DNA from 4 places in the Geodermatophilus sp. SYSU D00742 genome. Region 2 is predicted to be linked to each of the others. Evidence: riboswitches for the same ligand, from Rfam matches in the RefSeq annotation. Region 2 holds a riboswitch; each other region holds the start of a gene.
The links. A riboswitch is a leader RNA that binds a small molecule or an ion and turns the genes downstream of it on or off. The one in region 2 is predicted to bind cyclic di-AMP.

Region 1 (4,201 bases), on a different contig from region 2:
GCCTGGACCGTGGCCCGGGCGACCCCGAGCCGACGGGAGAGCTCGAGCACGCCGGCCCGCGGCTGTTCGGTCAGGGCGGTGAGCACCGCCAGGTCGAGCGCGTCGAGCTGCTGGGCCACCGCTCCTCCTCCGGCCGGACTGGTCGATCTGACCAGCTCGGGACCGCTGTGCGCACCTCGGCTGCCCCGATCGGCCAGCTCGGTCGAGCCATCTTGCCCACCACGGGCGCGCGGAGGTGGGCTGGACGCACCATCGGAGGAGAACGGACCACACGGGAGGGCGTCATGACCGACACGCAGCCCCGGGGGACCCTGGAGCAGGTCCTCACCGACGACGAGCGCCTGGCCGAGCTGAGCGCCGACCAGCTCCGGCAGCTCGTCGGCCTGGTCGAGCACGACCCGACCACCGACCCGTTCCCGGTCAGCGGCTGGGACGCCCTGGTCTGGGTCGCCGGCAACGCCACCCAGACCGCCCACTTCCTCCAGTCCGCGTTCGGGATGGAGCTGGTCGCCTACTCCGGGCCGGAGACGGGCAACCGGGACTCCCGCGGCTACGTGCTCCGCTCCGGCGCCGCCCGGTTCGTGGTCACGGGCGCCTACTCACCGGCCAGCCCGCTGGCCGACCACCACCGCCGGCACGGGGACGGCATCGTCGACATCGCCCTCGCCGTCCCCGACGTCGACCGGTGCGTCGCGCACGCCGCCGCGCAGGGAGCGACCGTCCTCGAGCCGCCGCACGACGTGGGCGACGAGCACGGCACCGTCCGGCTGGCCGCCGTCGCCACCTACGGCGACACCCGGCACACCCTCGTCGACCGCTCCCGCTACTCCGGCCCCTACCTGCCCGGCTACGTCGCGCGGACGTCGACCTACCAGCGGCGACCCGGTGCACCCCGGCGGCTGTTCCAGGCCGTCGACCACGTCGTCGGCAACGTCGAGCTGGGCGCGATGGACCACTGGGTGGACTTCTACCGCCGGGTCATGGGCTTCACGAACATGGCCGAGTTCATCGGCGAGGACATCGCCACCGACTACTCGGCGCTGATGAGCAAGGTCGTCGCCAACGGCAACCACCGGGTGAAGTTCCCGCTCAACGAGCCGGCGGCCGGGCGGAAGCGTTCCCAGATCGACGAGTACCTCGAGTTCTACGGCGGACCGGGCGTCCAGCACGTCGCCCTGGCCACCGGCGACATCCTCGCCAGCGTCGACGCGATGGTCGCCGAGGGCGTGGAGTTCCTCCCGACGCCGGACTCCTACTACGAGGACCCCGCCCTGCGCGCCCGCATCGGCACCGTCCGCGTGCCGGTGGAGGAGCTGCAGCGGCGCGGCATCCTGGTCGACCGCGACGAGGACGGCTACCTCCTGCAGATCTTCACCCGGCCCACCGGCGACCGTCCCACGGTGTTCTTCGAGCTCATCGAGCGGCACGGGTCCCTCGGCTTCGGCAAGGGGAACTTCAAGGCGTTGTTCGAGGCGATCGAGCGCGAGCAGGAACGCCGCGGCAACCTCTGAGGCAGCTCATGCCGGGCGGTGTCGTCACCCCGGGTGAGCACCGCCCGGGGTGTCCGCGCGTCCCCCTCGTCCGGTTTGTCGGTCTCGGGGCGCCGACCTAGCGTGACGGCGTCCGGACGGGCCGTTCCGTCACCCCCTGGTGACACCGGCCGGACGCCGCCGAACCCTGCGCCGGCCCGTTCCGCCGGCACCAGGGACCGGGGACCCACCGCAGTACTGGGGTGAAGCGTCCGCGGCCCGCCCGGGCCGCCGGACGCCGGGCGACTTCCCTCCCGAACCCGTCAGCTAACTCGGTAGGCGGCTGTGGAAGAGAGGACAGACCCGCCCACCATGGCGACGTCGCACGCCCCTGCCCGCGCGCTGCCCCGCATCCTGGTCGGCCTGGTCGCCGCCGGCGGGCTGACGCTCACCAGCCTCCCCGCCGCCTCCGCCTCCCCCGAGGACCCGGCCACCTCGCAGGAGGCCGCCGCACTCGTCGCGGCGAGGGCCCACGACCTGGAGGTCGTCACCGAGCAGTTCAACGAGGCGCGCGAGCGCCTGCGGGCCAGCCAGGACGCCGCGACCGCGGCCGGCGAGGAGCTGGCCGCCGCGGAGGCCGCGCTCGGTACCGCCCGCGAGCGGGTGCGCGCGGTGGCCCGCGGCGCCTTCACCGGGGACCGGCTCGGCACGCTGTCGGCCGTGCTCACCAGCGACTCCCCCGACGAGGTGCTCGACCGCGTCGGCACGCTGCAGACCATCGCCGACCACAACAACGGCGTCCTGGGCGGGGCCACGCAGGCCGCCGGTGACGCCGAGGCGGCCCGCACCGCCGCCGAGCAGGCGGCCGCCGACGCGCAGGCCCTGGTCGACCAGGTGGCGGCGCGGCAGGCCGACCTGGACCGGCAGGTCGCGCAGTTCCAGGCCGAGTACGACCGGCTGGTCGCCGAGGAGGAGCGCGCGGCGCGGGAGGCCGCCGAGCGCCGGGCGGCCGAGGAGGCGGCCGCTGCTGCCGCTGCGGCCGCGGCCGCCGCTGAGGCAGCGCCGGCACCGGCGCCCGCCGCGCCACCGGCCCCGGCGGCCGGGGCCGGCGCGCGGTCGGCCGCCGCTCCCGCGCCGGCCCCGGCGCCGACCGGCGCCGGCGGCAGCGCGGCCGCCCGGACCGCCGTCGACATGGCGCTGGCCCAGCGCGGCGACCCCTACGTCTGGGCCGCGGCGGGGCCGAACTCCTTCGACTGCTCGGGGCTGGTGCAGTACGCCTACGCCGCGGCGGGCATCAGCCTCCCGCACTCCAGCCGGATGCAGTCGGCGATGGGCACCCCGGTCTCCCGGTCGGCGCTGCAGCCCGGTGACCTGGTGTTCTTCTACAGCCCGGTCAGCCACGTCGGCATCTACGTCGGCAACGGGCAGATGGTGCACGCCTCCACCTACGGCCAGCCGGTGAAGGTCGCGTCGATCGACTCGATGGGCGGCTACAACAGCGCCCGCCGCATCGCCGGCTGACCCGCCCGTGGGGCGGAGACGGCCGTCCCCGCCCCACGGGGCTGTGCGTCAGTGGCCGCGGAAGGCCTCCTCGAGCCACCACGACGGCTCGTCCGCGGCCACCTTCGCGTCGATGAACAGCGGCGCCGTCCGCGGGCCGGCCACCCACTCGGCGACCGCGGCGAGGTCCTCCGCACCCCGCACGGTGACCCCCACGAAGCCGTGGCCGCGGGCGATCGCGGCCAGGTCGGTGTCGGGGAACCGCACGGTGTCCAGCGGCGCCCCCTCCGGCCCGAAGTGGTGCACCTCGGCGCCGTAGGCGGCGTCGTCGTAGACCACGACGACCATCGGCAGGCCCAGCCGGACCACCGTCTCCAGCTCCGACGCCCCCATGAGCGCGCCGCCGTCGCCCAGCGCGGCCACCGGCAGCCGGTCCGGCCGCGCCACGGCGGCCCCGATCGCCGAGGCCAGCCCCAGCCCCACGGACTGGAAGGCCTGGGTGAAGCAGAAGCCGTCCTCGTCGGGGACGTCGAGGAACATGCTCGGGTAGCCCATGAAGTTCCCCGAGTCGACGGCGACGACCCGCTCGGCCGGCAGCAGGTCGTCGAGCGCGATGGTCAGCGTGCGGGGGTCGATGCGGCCGGCGCCGCCGAGCGGGGTGAACGGCACGTCCCGCCACCGCACCCGCTCGGCGATCGACCGGCGCACGTCCGCGGTCCGGTAGCCGACGGCGGTCCCGTCCCCGAGCAGGGCGGCCGCCGCCTCCGCCGTCCGCCGGACGTCGCCGACCACGCCGAAGGTGAGGTCGCGGTGGACGCCCAGAGCCGTCGGGTCGTCGTCGACCTGGACGACGACGGCGTGGCGGCCGATGAGCCGGCCGTGCCGCATCGTCCACATGTTCAGCGCACACCCCCAGCCGACCACGAGGTCGGCGCCGGTGATCAGCTCCGCGGCCAGCGGTGAGGCGAAACCGCCGGAGACGTCCAGCGACCAGGGGTCCCCGGCGAACAGGCCCTTGGCCACCGCCGAGGTGGCCAGCAGGGCGCCGCAGCGCTCGGCCAGCGCCGCCAGCGCCGCGCGGGAGGCGGGACCGCGGGCGCCGCGGCCGGCCACGAACACCGGCCGCCGCGCGTGCCGCAGCGCGTGCGCCAGCCGCTCCACGTGCTCGGGCGTGACCACCGGCTCCGGTGGCGACGGCACCGGCGGCGGACCGGGTGGCACCGGGAGCTGCT
Region 2 (4,201 bases):
CCGATGCCTGTGTGCGGCCGGAGGCAGTGCGGTCGCCCTCTCACTCGGCCAGCCGACTGCGGGCTGCCCTGCCGCTGCTCAAGCGGGTGATCCGGCTGCTGGCCTCCGACATCGACCTGTGGACCGATCCGGTCTGGCTGGTCGACTCCACCCCGGTCGAGTGCGCCCGCTCCCGCCCGACCGCGCGGCGCTCGGACCTGGCCGGTACCGCCGGCTACGGCTACTGCCCGTCGCACTCGCGCTGGTTCTGGACTGCGGCTGCACCTGATCTGCACACCGGCCGGCCTGCCGATCACCTGGGCACTCGCCCCGCCACGGCACGATGACCGACAGGTGCCATGTGTGTGCTCGATGCCGACCGAGGTGCACCGGCGGCACCGTCCAGAACAAGGAACCGGTGGTGGAAATCGGTGGGGCGGGTGGGGCTCGAACCCACGACCCAGGGATTATGAGTCCCATGCTCTGACCGGCTGAGCTACCGCCCCGGTGCACCCCAGCCTGCCAGATGGCGGCCCAGGGGTGCCCTCCCTGTCAGGAGGCGCTGCGGATCGCGTCGATCGCCGTCATGGCCTGCGCGCGTAGGGCGTCGGAGACGGGGGCCGAGCCGGCGACCTCGGCGGCTGCGGCCTGCCCCTCCTCGCTCACCACGTAGCGCAGGAAGTCGGCGACGAGCTCGGCGGTCTGCTGGTCCTCGTACTCGACGCAGCCGACGTGGTAGCTGACCAGCACGATCGGGTACTGGCCCGTTCCGCTGGTCGTCCGGGACAGCTCGAGGGCGAAGTCGTACTCCCCGCGGCCCTCCAGGGTCGCGGAGCTCTCGACGACGGCTGCAGCGGCCTCCGCCGTCGGCGCGACGAACTCCCCGCCGACGCCGATCCGCACCACCCCGAGGTCGCCGACCTGCGAGAGGTCGGCGTACCCGATCGTGCCCTCGCCACCGGCCACCGCCGCCACGACGCCGGAGTTGCCCTGCGCGGCCTCTCCGCCGCCGAGCGGCCACTCGCCGTCCGGCTCGTGTGGCCAGGCCCCACCGCCGGCGGCAGCCAGGTACTCGGTGAAGTTCTCCGTCGTCCCCGACTCGTCGCTGCGGTGCACCGGCGTGATGGCCGCCGAGGGCAGCGCGACACCCGGGTTGTCCGCGGTGATCGCCGGGTCGTCCCACCGGGTGACGACGCCGGCGAACACCGCGGCCAGCGTCGTGGGGGAGAGGTCCAGCCGGTCCACGCCCGGGACGTTGTGGACGACGGCGATCGGGGCGATGTAGTTGGGCAGCTCGAAGACGCCGGCCTCCCCGCAGCGCTGCGCGGCCTGGGTCAGCTCGTCGGCGTCCAGCGGCGCGTCCGAGCCCGCGAAGTCGATGCCGCCGGCGAGGAACTGCTCCCGTCCACCCCCGGAACCCACCGGGTCGTAGTCGACGGTCACGCCCGGTTGCACGGCCGCGTACCCCGCCGTCCACCCCTGCATCGCGGCCTGCTGGCTGCTGGCACCGGCTCCGACGAGTGCGCCGGACAGGTCACCCGCGGCGCCGTCCCTGCCGCGCTCGTTGGGCGGTACGTAGTTCGCGACCACCACGACCACGCCGGCCACCGCCAGCGCGCCGACTCCGGCAGCCACCTTGCTCCGGGCAGTCACAGACGCCTCCCGCCGGGCCCGGCGCCGGCCGCCGGGTGTCCAGGACGACCCTAGGTGCCGCCCTCCGGGCGGGCGGCCTCCGGCGTGTCGCACCGGCGTGCCGGGCCAGGGTGGGCGACATCTCACAAGTGGCACCCCGCGGTGGTGTCACGGATGGACCGATGGGTATCGGCGCGCCTCCTGGGCCCGGATGGGGCGGTGTCCGCGCAGGTCAGCGCGAAGCCGCGGGCACTGCATCGCCGTTCGCGGATGGTGAGCGCTGCGGGGTCGAGTAGTGACGCCTCGTATCGGATGTCACCCCTTCGGGCAAGAAGGCGCGCGGGGTGTGTTACTCGATCGTGACCGATGGGGGTGACCCGTAGTAGCTTTCCCGACGGCCTCGCCGGGCTCCGCTCCTCGACACACGAGGGCACCGGCCGGGCCCCGCCGAACCGCCGACGCCCCTCCGGGGGCCGAGACGGACCGGGGACCCACCGTTCCACTGGGGTGAGTCCTGCCTGCGCAGGGGGCGCAGGCGGGTAGGGCGCCGTCCGGCCCGAACCCGTCAGCTAACTCGGTAGGCGGTTGCGAGGATGGGAGAACCGTCGCCTTGGCGACCCTGCACCACCTGAAGACCCTGCCTGCCCGCGTGGGCCCGGTCCACCGGTTCCTGCGTGCCCCCCGCCGGGCCGTCGTCGTCGCCGCCGTGGTCGGGGGCCTGCTCGCCGGCACCCCTGCCGCGCTCGCCGCCCCGACCGTCGCCGGGACCTCCGAACAGGAGCAGCTGGCCGCCGAGGTCGCCCGCATCGAGCAGCTGGTCACCGCCGCGGAGGAGAAGCTGCAGCGGATGACCGTGGAGGCCGAGGCCGCGGCGGACGCCGCCCTGGTGGCCCGCGCGGAGCTGGCGACCGCCCAGGCCGAGGCCGACGCGACCGCCGCCGAGCTCGCCACCGCCCAGGCCGACGTCGCCACCGCCGAGGAGGACATCGCCACGCTCGGCCGCGAGGCGTACATGGGTGCCGAGAACCGCTACGGCGACATCGAGCTCATCCTCGACGCCCAGAGCCCCACCGAGCTCCTGCAGCAGGCCGCGACGATGGACGTCCTCGGCGAGCAGCGCGCCGCCCGGCTGACCGAGTTCCTGGCCGTCGAGCAGCGGGTCGAGGAGGCCGACCGGGCCGCCCGCGCCGCGGTCGCCCGGCTCGACGAGGCGGCCCGCGTCGCCACCGAGGCCGAGGCCGCCGCCAACACCCACCTCGCCCAGGCGCAGGCGGAGTACGACGCCGTCGCCGCCGAGAAGGCCGCGCTCGACGAGCAGCACCGCGCCGCCGGTGAGCGGCTGCTGGCCTCGCAGGGAGCCGCTGACCCGGCCGCCGCCTTCACCGCCCGCCTCGACGCCCGTGCGCAGGGCACCACCGGCATGCCGACCGCCGGCCGGCTCACCTCCTGCTACGGCGCGCGCTGGGGCACCATGCACCAGGGCGTCGACATCGCCGCCCCCATCGGCACCCCGATCCACGTGCCCGAGGGCGGCGTGGTCCTGCAGGCCGGCCCCGCGAGCGGCTTCGGTCTGGCCGTGTACGTGCAGCACGCCGACGGCCAGATCACCCTCTACGGTCACGTGAACCAGTTCTTCGTCAGCGCCGGCCAGGTGGTCGCCGCCGGCCAGCAGATCGCCGAGGTCGGCAACCGCGGCCAGTCCACCGGGCCGCACCTGCACTTCGAGGTGCACCAGGGCGGCCTGTACGCCAACCGGGTCAACCCCATGCCGTGGCTCGCCCAGCACGGCATCAGCCTGGGTGGCGGCTGCTGAGCTCCAGCGGCTCGTCGTGCGGCCCGCGGCCACCGGGATGCCCCGGTGGCCGCGGGCCGTCGCACGTCCGGGGGACGGAGGGCCGTCGCGCGGTCGGCTGCGGCGGCGGTCGCGATCGGTGCCGGCCGTGGTCAGCGGCGGCCGCGGAGCCGGCCGACCAGCCCGCCCACACCGCCGAGCGTCTGCGCGGCCAGGTGCAGGATCGGCCCGCCGGGGATGCCGGGCGCGGCCTGGACGACCGGCGCCAGCGCCAGCAACCCGCCCAGCTCGTGCACCCGCAACCGTCGCCGGGCCAGTGCCGCCACCGGGTTGACCCGCCCGGACGCCGCCTCGAGCAGCACGTCCGCCGGGGCCTCGACGGCCGTGCCCCGGGGTGCCCCCGGCCCCACCCGCCGCACCGTCCAGCCGGCGGCGTCCGCGGCGAACGTCCAACCACCCTCCGGCGTCGCCAGCGTGGCGCCCCCGGTGATGCCGGCGGACGCGGCGAGCGCGCCGGTCACGTCCGCCAGGGCCGCGAGGCCCGCCTGCAGGACCGGGCCGGGTACCGGCGGGGCGCCGCCGTCGGCGAGGTCCAGGTCGTGCACCGCGAGCTCGTAGGCCTGGCCCAGCACCACGCTGAGGAGGGGCAGGGTGCCCACGACCGCGACCGCCGGCGCGGTGTCCAGCTCCAGCGGCTCGTCGGCCAGGTAGCGGGCGGTGGCGTCCCGGTTGCGTCGCACGGCGGCCAGCACCTCCGCGCGCGTCGCGTCCCGGTGGGCGGCGGTGACCCGCGCGTTG
Region 3 (4,201 bases), on a different contig from region 2:
GCCCGGCGGCCACGGTCACGCGCCGGCGCCGGGCCGGTCACGGCAGCCGCCAGACCGTCGTCCGCCGCAGCCCCGGACCCTCGGTCTCGGTGATCTCGTAGACCGCGGCGGCAGCCAGCCGCTCGTGCGGCAGGTACGGCCGGCCCGGGTCACCGACGTACACCTCGACCCCACCGGCGGCGGCGCGGTCGAGGAACGGCAGCACCCGCTCGGTCATCTCGCGGTCGTAGCAGACGTCCCCGGCCAGGACGACGTCGATGCCGGAGAGCTCCCGGCCCAGGACGTCGCCGGTCACGCTCACCGCGTCGATGCCGTTGAGGACCGCGTTGACGCCGATCGCGGTGCGGCTGAACGGGTCGACGTCGCTGGCCAGCACCCAGCGGGCGCCGGCCAGCCGGGCGGCCAGGGCCACCAGGCCGCTGCCGGAGCCGAGGTCGAGCACCGCGCGCCCCGCGACGACCTCGGGCCGGTCCAGGACGAAGCGCGCCAGCGCCTGCCCACCCGGCCAGGCCGCGGCCCAGAAGGGCGGCGCCTCGCCGGCGCCGCCGTCCTCGGTCTCCATCGCCTCCCAGAGGGCGACCACGTCATCGGCCACGTGCAGCCGGACCTCCGGGACCGACGACGGACGCCGGACCCGGGTGTGGGCGCGGACGAAGCCGGAGGGGACGACCCTCACCACCCACCTCCCCCATCGCCTCCGGCACCGTACCCAGGGGCGACCCGGACCCGGAGACGGCTCGAGGGGCCGTCCGTCAGGACGACCCCTCGAGCCGGGCACCCGGATCGGCCCCGGGCGGGGATCAGTACCAGTTGTGGGCCTGCGAGTGCGCCCACGCGCCACAGGGGCTGCCGTACCGGTTCTCGATGTAGATCAGCCCGGCGTCGATCTGGCGGTAGCCGTCGGAGGTCTTGGCGATCCCGGTGCCGGCCCAGGTGGAGTTCAGGAACTGCGGGATGCCGTAGGCGGTGCTGGTGGGGTTCTGCGCGTTGGGGTTCCAGCCGCTCTCCTTGCCCCACAGGTTCTCCAGGCAGCTGAACTGCTGGGCGCTGCCGACCTTGGACATCGCGTACTCCTTGAAGGAGCCGCGGGGAGCGGCGGACCCGCCGCTGCTCGGCGCCGGCGCGGACGCAGGCGCGGGGGCCGCGGCCGCCCGCTCGGCGGCGGCGCGCTCGGCGGCCTCGCGCTCGGCGGCCTCCCGGGCGGCCTGCTCGGCGGCGGCGGCCTCCGCGGCGGCGCGCTCGGCCGCCGCCCGCTCGGCGGCCTGGCGGTCCAGCTCGGCCTGGTCGGCCGCGGCCTGCGCCTGGGCGGCGCTGACCTGGGCGGCCTCCCGCTCGCTGCGCGAGGCGGCGAGCTCCTGCAGCGGGGCGAGGTCGGCGGCGCCCGGGGTGGCCGCGGGGGCGGCGCCGGCCGGGGCGTCGGCGGCGATGCCGAGCTGCTCGGCCACGCTCACCGACACGCTCCGGGTCGCGGTCTCGGCCTCGGCGTCGGGCTGGCCGGTGGCCAGGACGTTGACGACGATGGCGCCGGCGGCGGCAGCGGCCAGGAAGAACGCCGGGCGGCGCCCCTGGGCCGGCAGCCGCAGGCGGCGACGGGACGGATCGGTGGTGGGGGCGGCGTCGGCGGCCGGGGTGGCGGCGTCGACGGCGGGGAACTGCTGGGTGCGGTCGGTCATCGAGGAGGGTGCTCCGGGGCGCGAGGGCGCACGCGGGCCGGCCGCTCCGGTGCGGAGGGCAGCCCGGGACGCGGCGGTCTTCGGGAGGGGTGCCGGCGGCGGTCAGGGACGCGCGCGGCCGGTCAACGGCGAGGTGGGACCAGCAGGCCGAGGAAGGGGCGCGAGGTGCGCGTGGCCGGGTGTCCCTGCGAGCCGGGTGGGCCCGTGGGAGGCATGCGGATGCTCTCCGTTCCTTCCAAGGCCGCCTACCGAGTTAGCTGACGGGTTCGGGCGGGAAGGTGCCCTACCTGCTCGGGAGCAGGATTCACCCCGGTACTACGGTGGGTCCCCGGCTCACGCCCGCGGTGCGCGGACACGACTCGGCGGCGCCCGGTCAGGCTCCCCGGCTGGGGACCAGACGACCGACCGGACCCCTCCACCGTAGGCGCCGTTACCGTCCTGTGACAATCCCAGCCGCCCCACCGGTTGCGTGACCCTCGTCGCGGCGGGGTGCCGGCAGCACCGGAATACGGCGGGGCCGGCAGTGTTGCACGCAGCAGTAGTTGCGCTCTCAACCACTTGGAGCACGAGATGCAGTTCGGGATCTTCTCGGTCAGCGACATCACGACCGACCCCACGACCGGCCGCACGCCCAGCGAGGCGGAGCGGATCCAGGCGGTCGTCACCATCGCGCAGAAGGCCGAGGAGGTCGGGCTCGACGTCTTCGCCCTGGGCGAGCACCACAACCCGCCGTTCTTCTCGTCCTCCCCCACCACCACGCTGGCCTACATCGCCGCCCGGACGCGCACGCTGCAGCTGTCGACGGCGACCACGCTGATCACCACCAACGACCCGGTGAAGATCGCCGAGGACTACGCGATGCTGCAGCACCTGGCCGGCGGCCGGGTGGACCTGATGATGGGCCGCGGCAACACCGGCCCGGTCTACCCGTGGTTCGGCAAGGACATCCGCGACGGCATCCCGCTGGCCGTGGAGAACTACGCGCTGCTGCGCCAGCTGTGGGACACCGACGTCGTCACCTGGTCGGGGCAGTACCGCACCCCGCTGCAGGGCTTCACCTCCACCCCGCGCCCGCTGGACGGGGTGCCGCCGTTCGTGTGGCACGGCTCCATCCGCTCGCCGCAGATCGCCGAGCAGGCCGCCTACTACGGCGACGGCTTCTTCCACAACCACATCTTCTGGCCGCCGCAGCACACCCAGCGGATGGTCGAGTTCTACCGGCAGCGCTACGAGCACCACGGCCACGGGGCCGCCGACCAGGCGATCGTCGGCCTGGGCGGGCAGGTGTTCATGCGGCGCAACAGCCAGGACGCGATCGCCGAGTTCCGTCCGTACTTCGACAACGCGCCGGTCTACGGCCACGGCCCCTCGCTGGAGGACTTCTCCCGCGAGACGCCGCTGACCGTCGGCAGCCCGCAGCAGGTCATCGAGCGCACGCTGGGCTTCCGCGACTACGTCGGGGACTACCAGCGGCAGCTGTTCCTCATCGACCACGCCGGCCTGCCGCTGAAGACCGTGCTCGAGCAGCTGGACATCCTCGGCGAGGAGGTCGTGCCCGTGCTGCGCCGGGAGTTCGCCGCCCTGAAGCCGGCGCACGTGCCCGACGCCCCGACCCACGCCGCCCGGGTCGCCGCCCGCGGCGGGGCGCAGGACCCGACCGTGCACGCCGCCGGCGACGACGTCACCGGGCGCACCGCCGAGGAGGTGCCGGCCCGATGACCACCCGCACCCTCGCCGTCGTCAGCGCCGGGCTGGGCACGCCGTCGTCCACCCGGCTGCTGGCCGACCGGCTCACCACCGCCACCGTCGACGCCCTGCGGACGCGGGGCGACGACGCCACGGTCGAGGTCGTGGAGCTGCGCACGCACGCCCGCCACCTCGCCGACGACCTGGTGACCGGGTTCGCGAACGAGTCGCTGCAGACGGCGATCGACACCGTCGTCGGCGCCGACGGGCTGATCGCCGTCACCCCGGTGTTCTCCGGCTCCTACAGCGGCCTGTTCAAGACCTTCTTCGACGTCCTGGACAGGGAGTCGCTGACCGGCAAGCCCGTGCTGCTCGGCGCCACCGCCGGCACCGCGCGGCACTCGCTGGTCATCGAGCACGCGATGCGGCCGCTGTTCGCCTACCTGCGCGCCATCGCCGTCCCCACCGGGGTGTTCGCCGCCCCCGAGGACTGGGCCGGCGACGGAGGCGTCGACCGGGCGCTGGCCGTCCGCGTCGAGCGCGCCGCCGGCGAGCTGGCCGACCTGGTCGCCGGCCGGCCCGCCTCGGCCCGCCCGGCGGACCCGTTCACCGACTTCACGCCGTTCGACGAGCTGCTCCGCGGCACCTGACCGCCCGGCCGCGGTGCCCGCGACCGGTCAGGTGGTGCCGTGGGTGTCCGTGCGCCGTGCGCCGCCGCGCTCGGTGGTCTGCCGCGCCACCGGCACGCCCTCCGGCGCGGCCGGTGCCCCCGTCGGGACCGGTGCGGCCGGCGGCACGGCCGGCTCCGGCCGGCTGCGCAGCCGCCGGTAGGGCAGCACCAG
Region 4 (4,201 bases), on a different contig from region 2:
CGGACCCCCGGGCCCCGGACGCGCCACGGCCCCGGCGCGGGGGTTCCACGGCCACGCCGGGGCCGGTTCGCGCGCTGGGTGCCCCGGGACCGGACACGGCAAACGCGCTTCGCACGCTGGCGGGCGGGGCGCACCCGAGGGACGCCCCAGGGCCCCGCCCGCCGACCAGCATGCAGGCGGCGCCCCGCCACCGCAACAGATGTCTAGGACGTCTGCCCGGCCGTGCCCCACGGCGCCGGGGTCGGCCCCGCGATGCCGCTCGCCGTGGACGACGTCGACGGCCCCCGGGCGCACCCTAGGGTCGGTACGTGGAGGTCTGGTTCAACCCGTCCTGTTCCAAGTGCCGCACCGCGCGCGACCGACTCGAGGAGGCCGGGGTCGAGTACACGCTGCGCCGCTACCTCGACGACCCGCCGAGCGAGGCGGAACTGCGCGCCGCACTCACCGCGCTCGCGCTGCAGCCGTGGGACGTGGCCCGGATGTCCGAGCCGCTCGCCCGCGAGCTCGGGCTCCGGGACATGCCCCGGGACGCCGACGCCTGGATCCGCCTGCTGGTGGAGCACCCGCGGCTGATCCAGCGCCCCATCGTGCTGACCGACGACGGCCGCGCCTGGGTCGCTCGCGACGACCAGACGCTGACCGAGGTGGTCACGGCCGCCCGCCACGCGGCCGGGCAGCCGTGACCGACGTGCTCCGGGCTCAGCCCCGGTAGTTCACGTGCACGTGGTCGAAGTGGTTGGCGGTCGGGCTGCCGCGGTCGGCCATCGGCTTCCAGGAGCCGTTGGGTGAGCTGAGCATCCGCTGCTTCCAGATGACGTACTCGACGCCGAGCTCGTTCCAGTGGGCGATGTGGTAGGCGGCGATCGCATCGCCCAGCGAGGAGCTGGTCATGTAGTCCAGCGCCAGGCCGGACGGGTGGCCGCCGGGGTCCGCCGCGCTGGGCCGGGTGCCGCCGATGGTGATCCCGGCGGCGCCGGGCACGTTGCTGACCACCGCGTTGGCGGCCGCCTGCGCGGCGGGCCTGGTGGCCCCTGCGGTGTTGGTGATGCGGGCGACCGTGGTCGCCGCGACGCTGCCCGACGCGGCGGCGGCGGTGGGCGCGGACCCCGCGGAGCGCGGCGGCGCGGCCGCGGCGGCCCTCGCGGCCTCGGCGGACTGCGCAGCCGCAGCCGCCTCGGCGGCCCGCGCGGCCTCGGCGGCGCGCGCGGCCTCGGCGGCCGCGGCCTCGGCGGCGGCGCGGGCGGCGGCCTCCGCCTCGGCTCTCCGGCGGTCGAGCTCGGCCTGGTCGGCGGCGGCCTGGACCTGCTGCGCGGCGGTCTGCTCGGCCTCGCGGGTGCTGCGGCTGGCGGTCAGCTGCTCGAGCGGCTGGAGGTCCGGCGTCGCCTCGGCCGGGGGGACGGAGTCGGCGGTCAGGCCCAGCTGCTGGGCGACGCTGACCGACTCCGACCGGCCGGCCTCGGCCTGCGCGGCCGGGTCCGCGCCGAACAGGACGCTGACCACGAGGGCGCCGGCGGTGGCCGCGCCCAGGTACAGGCCGGGACGGCGGACGGCCGACGGCGGACGGCGGTGCGAGCGGGTCGACGAGCCGCGGCGGCCGGACGTGGTGGTGCGGGGGTCCATGGGGCGGTGTGCTCCGAGGTGTGCGGGCGCAGCGGCACGCGCGGGGGCGCGGCGGGCTGCGAGGGGTGAGCGGGCGGTGAGGGCTGCGGTCGTCAGCAGGCCGGGGCGGGTCACCGGGGAAGCGGCGGTCGGCCGGTCGAGCGAGGGTGCTCGGGGGTGGACCCGCGGGGAGGCGTGCGTCAGTGACGGTCGCGCGCGGTCAGCTGCGCGGGCGCACCCTGTTCCGGCGGTACCGGGTCGGGCAGGGTCGTGCTGCAGGGCAGGGGCGCGCCATCCGGCCGCTCTCCGTTCTTCCGATGGCCGCCTACCGAGTTAGCTGACGGGTTCGGGCGGGAAGCAGCCCTACCTCTCCGGACGTGGGCCCGGGAGTGGATTCACCCCAGTACTGCGATGGGTCCCCGGCTCGCCCCGGAGGGCGACTCGGCGGCGTCCGTTCGGGTGCCCCGGGCGGGGCGTGACGATCGACCGGACTCACCCACCGTAACCGCCGTTATGCAGTTGTGACAATCGTGAGCCGTCGGTTCGTCGGGTGATGCACGTCGCGGAGCGCCCGGTCGACGGCCGGGACGTGTAGGGCGCCGGCGCGTCAGCGTCCCTCGACGACGGCGTAGGCCGGCCGGCCGGTCCGCGCCCACGTGACGACGTTCTCCGCCGCCTTGCGCCGCAGCTCCACCTCCGCCTGCGCCGAGTACCAGGCGACGTGCGGTGTCAGCAGGGCGCGCGGGTGGCCGAGCAGCGGATGACCGGCCGGCGGTGGCTCCTCCGGCAGGACGTCGAGGGCGGTCCCGGCCAGTCGCCCGTCCTCCAGCGCCCGGAGGACGGCGTCGAGGTCCACGAGACCTCCGCGGGCGGTGTTGACCAGGTAGGACGCGGGCGGCAGCCGGGCCAGCAGGTCCTCCCCCACGAGGCCCCGTGTCTCCGGGGTCAGGGGCAGGTGCAGCGTCACCGCGTTGCTGCGGGCGAAGAGCTCCTCCGGCCCGACCCGCTCGACGCCGGGCGGCCACGCGTCGTCCGGGAGGTGCGGGTCGTAGCCCACGCAGCCCCCGAACCACGGCGCCGCCCGCTCCATCGTCGTCCGCCCGATGCGGCCGAGACCGACGACGCCGAGGGTCAGCGCGCCGGGGCGCGGGAGGACCCCGCCGGCCCGGTGGTCCCAGTTCCCGGCGCGCACCTGCCGGTCGTGCTCGGGGAGGTTGCGCAGCAGCGCGAGCAGCATCGCCACCGCGTGCAGCGCGACCTCGGCGGTGCCGTAGTCGGGCACGTTGCACACCCACACGCCCCGGCTGCGGGCGGCGTCGAGGTCCACCACGTCGACCCCGACGCCGTAGCGGCTCACCAGCCGCAGCCGCGGCAACGCCGCCAGGACCTCGGCGGTGATCGGCGCGTACTGCACGAGGACGGCGTCGACGTCCCCGGCGGCCGCGACGACGTCGGCCGGCGTCCGGCACTGCGCGGTGAGCAGCTCGTGCCCGGCGGCGCCGAGGACCTCGGCCTCGATGTCGAGCACCCCGTAGTCCGCGTCGGTGACGAGCACCCGCACCGGAGGAGCCTCCTTCAGCCGACGGGGACCGCCACGGCGCGCTCGGCGGCGGCCACGGCGTCGAACGACGGCGGGACGGGGACCAGCGGCGGGCGCACGGTCCCCATCCGGTGCCCGTGGCGCGCCTCGGCGACCCGCTTGAGCACCCCGGGACCGGCGTACTGCTTGGTCATCGCCCGGACCTGCTGGAGGTGGGCCGACAACGAGGCCGCCTCCGCCGGCCGGCCGCCGCGGACGTGCCCGTAGAGCGCGACGACCTGCTCGGGGACGATGTTGGCCAGGGCGGAGATCGAGCCGGTGGCGCTGAGCAGGCGGGCCGGCAGGTCGTCCTCGGTGCCGACGAGCACGCCCTTGCCCGCCGCGTGCACGGCCTCGGCGTAGCCGGGCTCGCCGCCGGAGTCCTTCACCCCCCACACCGGCAGGGCGGCCACCAGCTCGGCCGGGACGGGCACCGCGTACTTGGGGATGTGGTAGGCGACGACCGGGTGGCGGGTGGCGGCCAGCACGCGCTCGTAGAACACCCGCAGGCCCTCGGCCGCCACCGGCCGGAAGTAGTAGGGCGGCAGCACCATCACCGCGCGGACCGGCAGGTCCTGCAGCTCGGCGAGCAGGTCGAGGGTGTCCGGCAGGTTCCCCTCGGCGACCGTCGGGACGACGTGCAGCGGGCCCGCCGCCGGCAGCAGGGCCGCGAGGACCGCCCGCTTCTCCCGCGGGGACACCGAGGGTCCCTCCCCGTTCGTGCCGAACGGGATGACGCCGGTGACCCCGTGCCCGGCGAGCCACTGCACGTGGGCGAGGTAGGAGTCGACGTCGATGGTGAAGCGCTCGTCGTCGCGGAAGGGCGTCACGGCGGCGACGTAGACACCCTCGAGGACGCCGGCGGGGTCGTCCGGCTGCATCGTCATCTCCCGAGGTCGACGGTCCGGTCCAGGAACGCGGTGAGCTCGCGGCGGCTGGGCAGGCCCTCGTAGTCGCCCAGGTTCTGCACGCAGAAGGCGCCCATGGCGTTGGCGGTGCGCAGCCGGCCCGCCGGGTCCAGGC

Region 1: it holds a riboswitch for cyclic di-AMP, as region 2 does, so the genes downstream of both, ACI78V_RS20610 (C40 family peptidase) here and ACI78V_RS05410 (M23 family metallopeptidase) in region 2, are expected to answer to the same signal.
Region 3: it holds a riboswitch for cyclic di-AMP, as region 2 does, so the genes downstream of both, ACI78V_RS12275 (aggregation-promoting factor C-terminal-like domain-containing protein) here and ACI78V_RS05410 (M23 family metallopeptidase) in region 2, are expected to answer to the same signal.
Region 4: it holds a riboswitch for cyclic di-AMP, as region 2 does, so the genes downstream of both, ACI78V_RS14345 (hypothetical protein) here and ACI78V_RS05410 (M23 family metallopeptidase) in region 2, are expected to answer to the same signal.

The regions. Positions count from the first base shown of each region.
Region 1 covers NZ_JBJGYJ010000041.1:14,610-18,810, forward strand. Annotated here, with positions in the region: gene ACI78V_RS20600 (Lrp/AsnC family transcriptional regulator) at 1-119, opposite strand, end outside; gene hppD (4-hydroxyphenylpyruvate dioxygenase) at 285-1,511, shown strand; cyclic di-AMP (ydaO/yuaA leader) riboswitch at 1,684-1,826, shown strand; gene ACI78V_RS20610 (C40 family peptidase) at 1,842-2,990, shown strand; gene ACI78V_RS20615 (thiamine pyrophosphate-binding protein) at 3,039-4,201, opposite strand, start outside.
Region 2 covers NZ_JBJGYJ010000005.1:127,397-131,597, reverse strand. Annotated here, with positions in the region: partial or broken gene ACI78V_RS05425 (IS982 family transposase) at 54-359, shown strand; tRNA gene ACI78V_RS05420 (tRNA-Ile) at 412-485, opposite strand; gene pstS (phosphate ABC transporter substrate-binding protein PstS) at 532-1,632, opposite strand; cyclic di-AMP (ydaO/yuaA leader) riboswitch at 2,061-2,210, shown strand; gene ACI78V_RS05410 (M23 family metallopeptidase) at 2,222-3,424, shown strand; gene ACI78V_RS05405 (maleylpyruvate isomerase N-terminal domain-containing protein) at 3,556-4,201, opposite strand, start outside.
Region 3 covers NZ_JBJGYJ010000015.1:19,389-23,589, forward strand. Annotated here, with positions in the region: gene ACI78V_RS12265 (TetR/AcrR family transcriptional regulator) at 1-41, opposite strand, end outside; gene ACI78V_RS12270 (class I SAM-dependent methyltransferase) at 38-676, opposite strand; gene ACI78V_RS12275 (aggregation-promoting factor C-terminal-like domain-containing protein) at 801-1,673, opposite strand; cyclic di-AMP (ydaO/yuaA leader) riboswitch at 1,901-2,048, opposite strand; gene ACI78V_RS12280 (LLM class flavin-dependent oxidoreductase) at 2,244-3,392, shown strand; gene ACI78V_RS12285 (FMN reductase) at 3,389-4,009, shown strand; gene ACI78V_RS12290 (AmiS/UreI family transporter) at 4,037-4,201, opposite strand, start outside.
Region 4 covers NZ_JBJGYJ010000019.1:45,878-50,078, forward strand. Annotated here, with positions in the region: gene ACI78V_RS14340 (ArsC/Spx/MgsR family protein) at 309-683, shown strand; gene ACI78V_RS14345 (hypothetical protein) at 700-1,620, opposite strand; cyclic di-AMP (ydaO/yuaA leader) riboswitch at 1,907-2,056, opposite strand; gene ACI78V_RS14350 (C-terminal binding protein) at 2,207-3,160, opposite strand; gene ACI78V_RS14355 (dihydrodipicolinate synthase family protein) at 3,175-4,059, opposite strand; gene ACI78V_RS14360 (sugar kinase) at 4,062-4,201, opposite strand, start outside.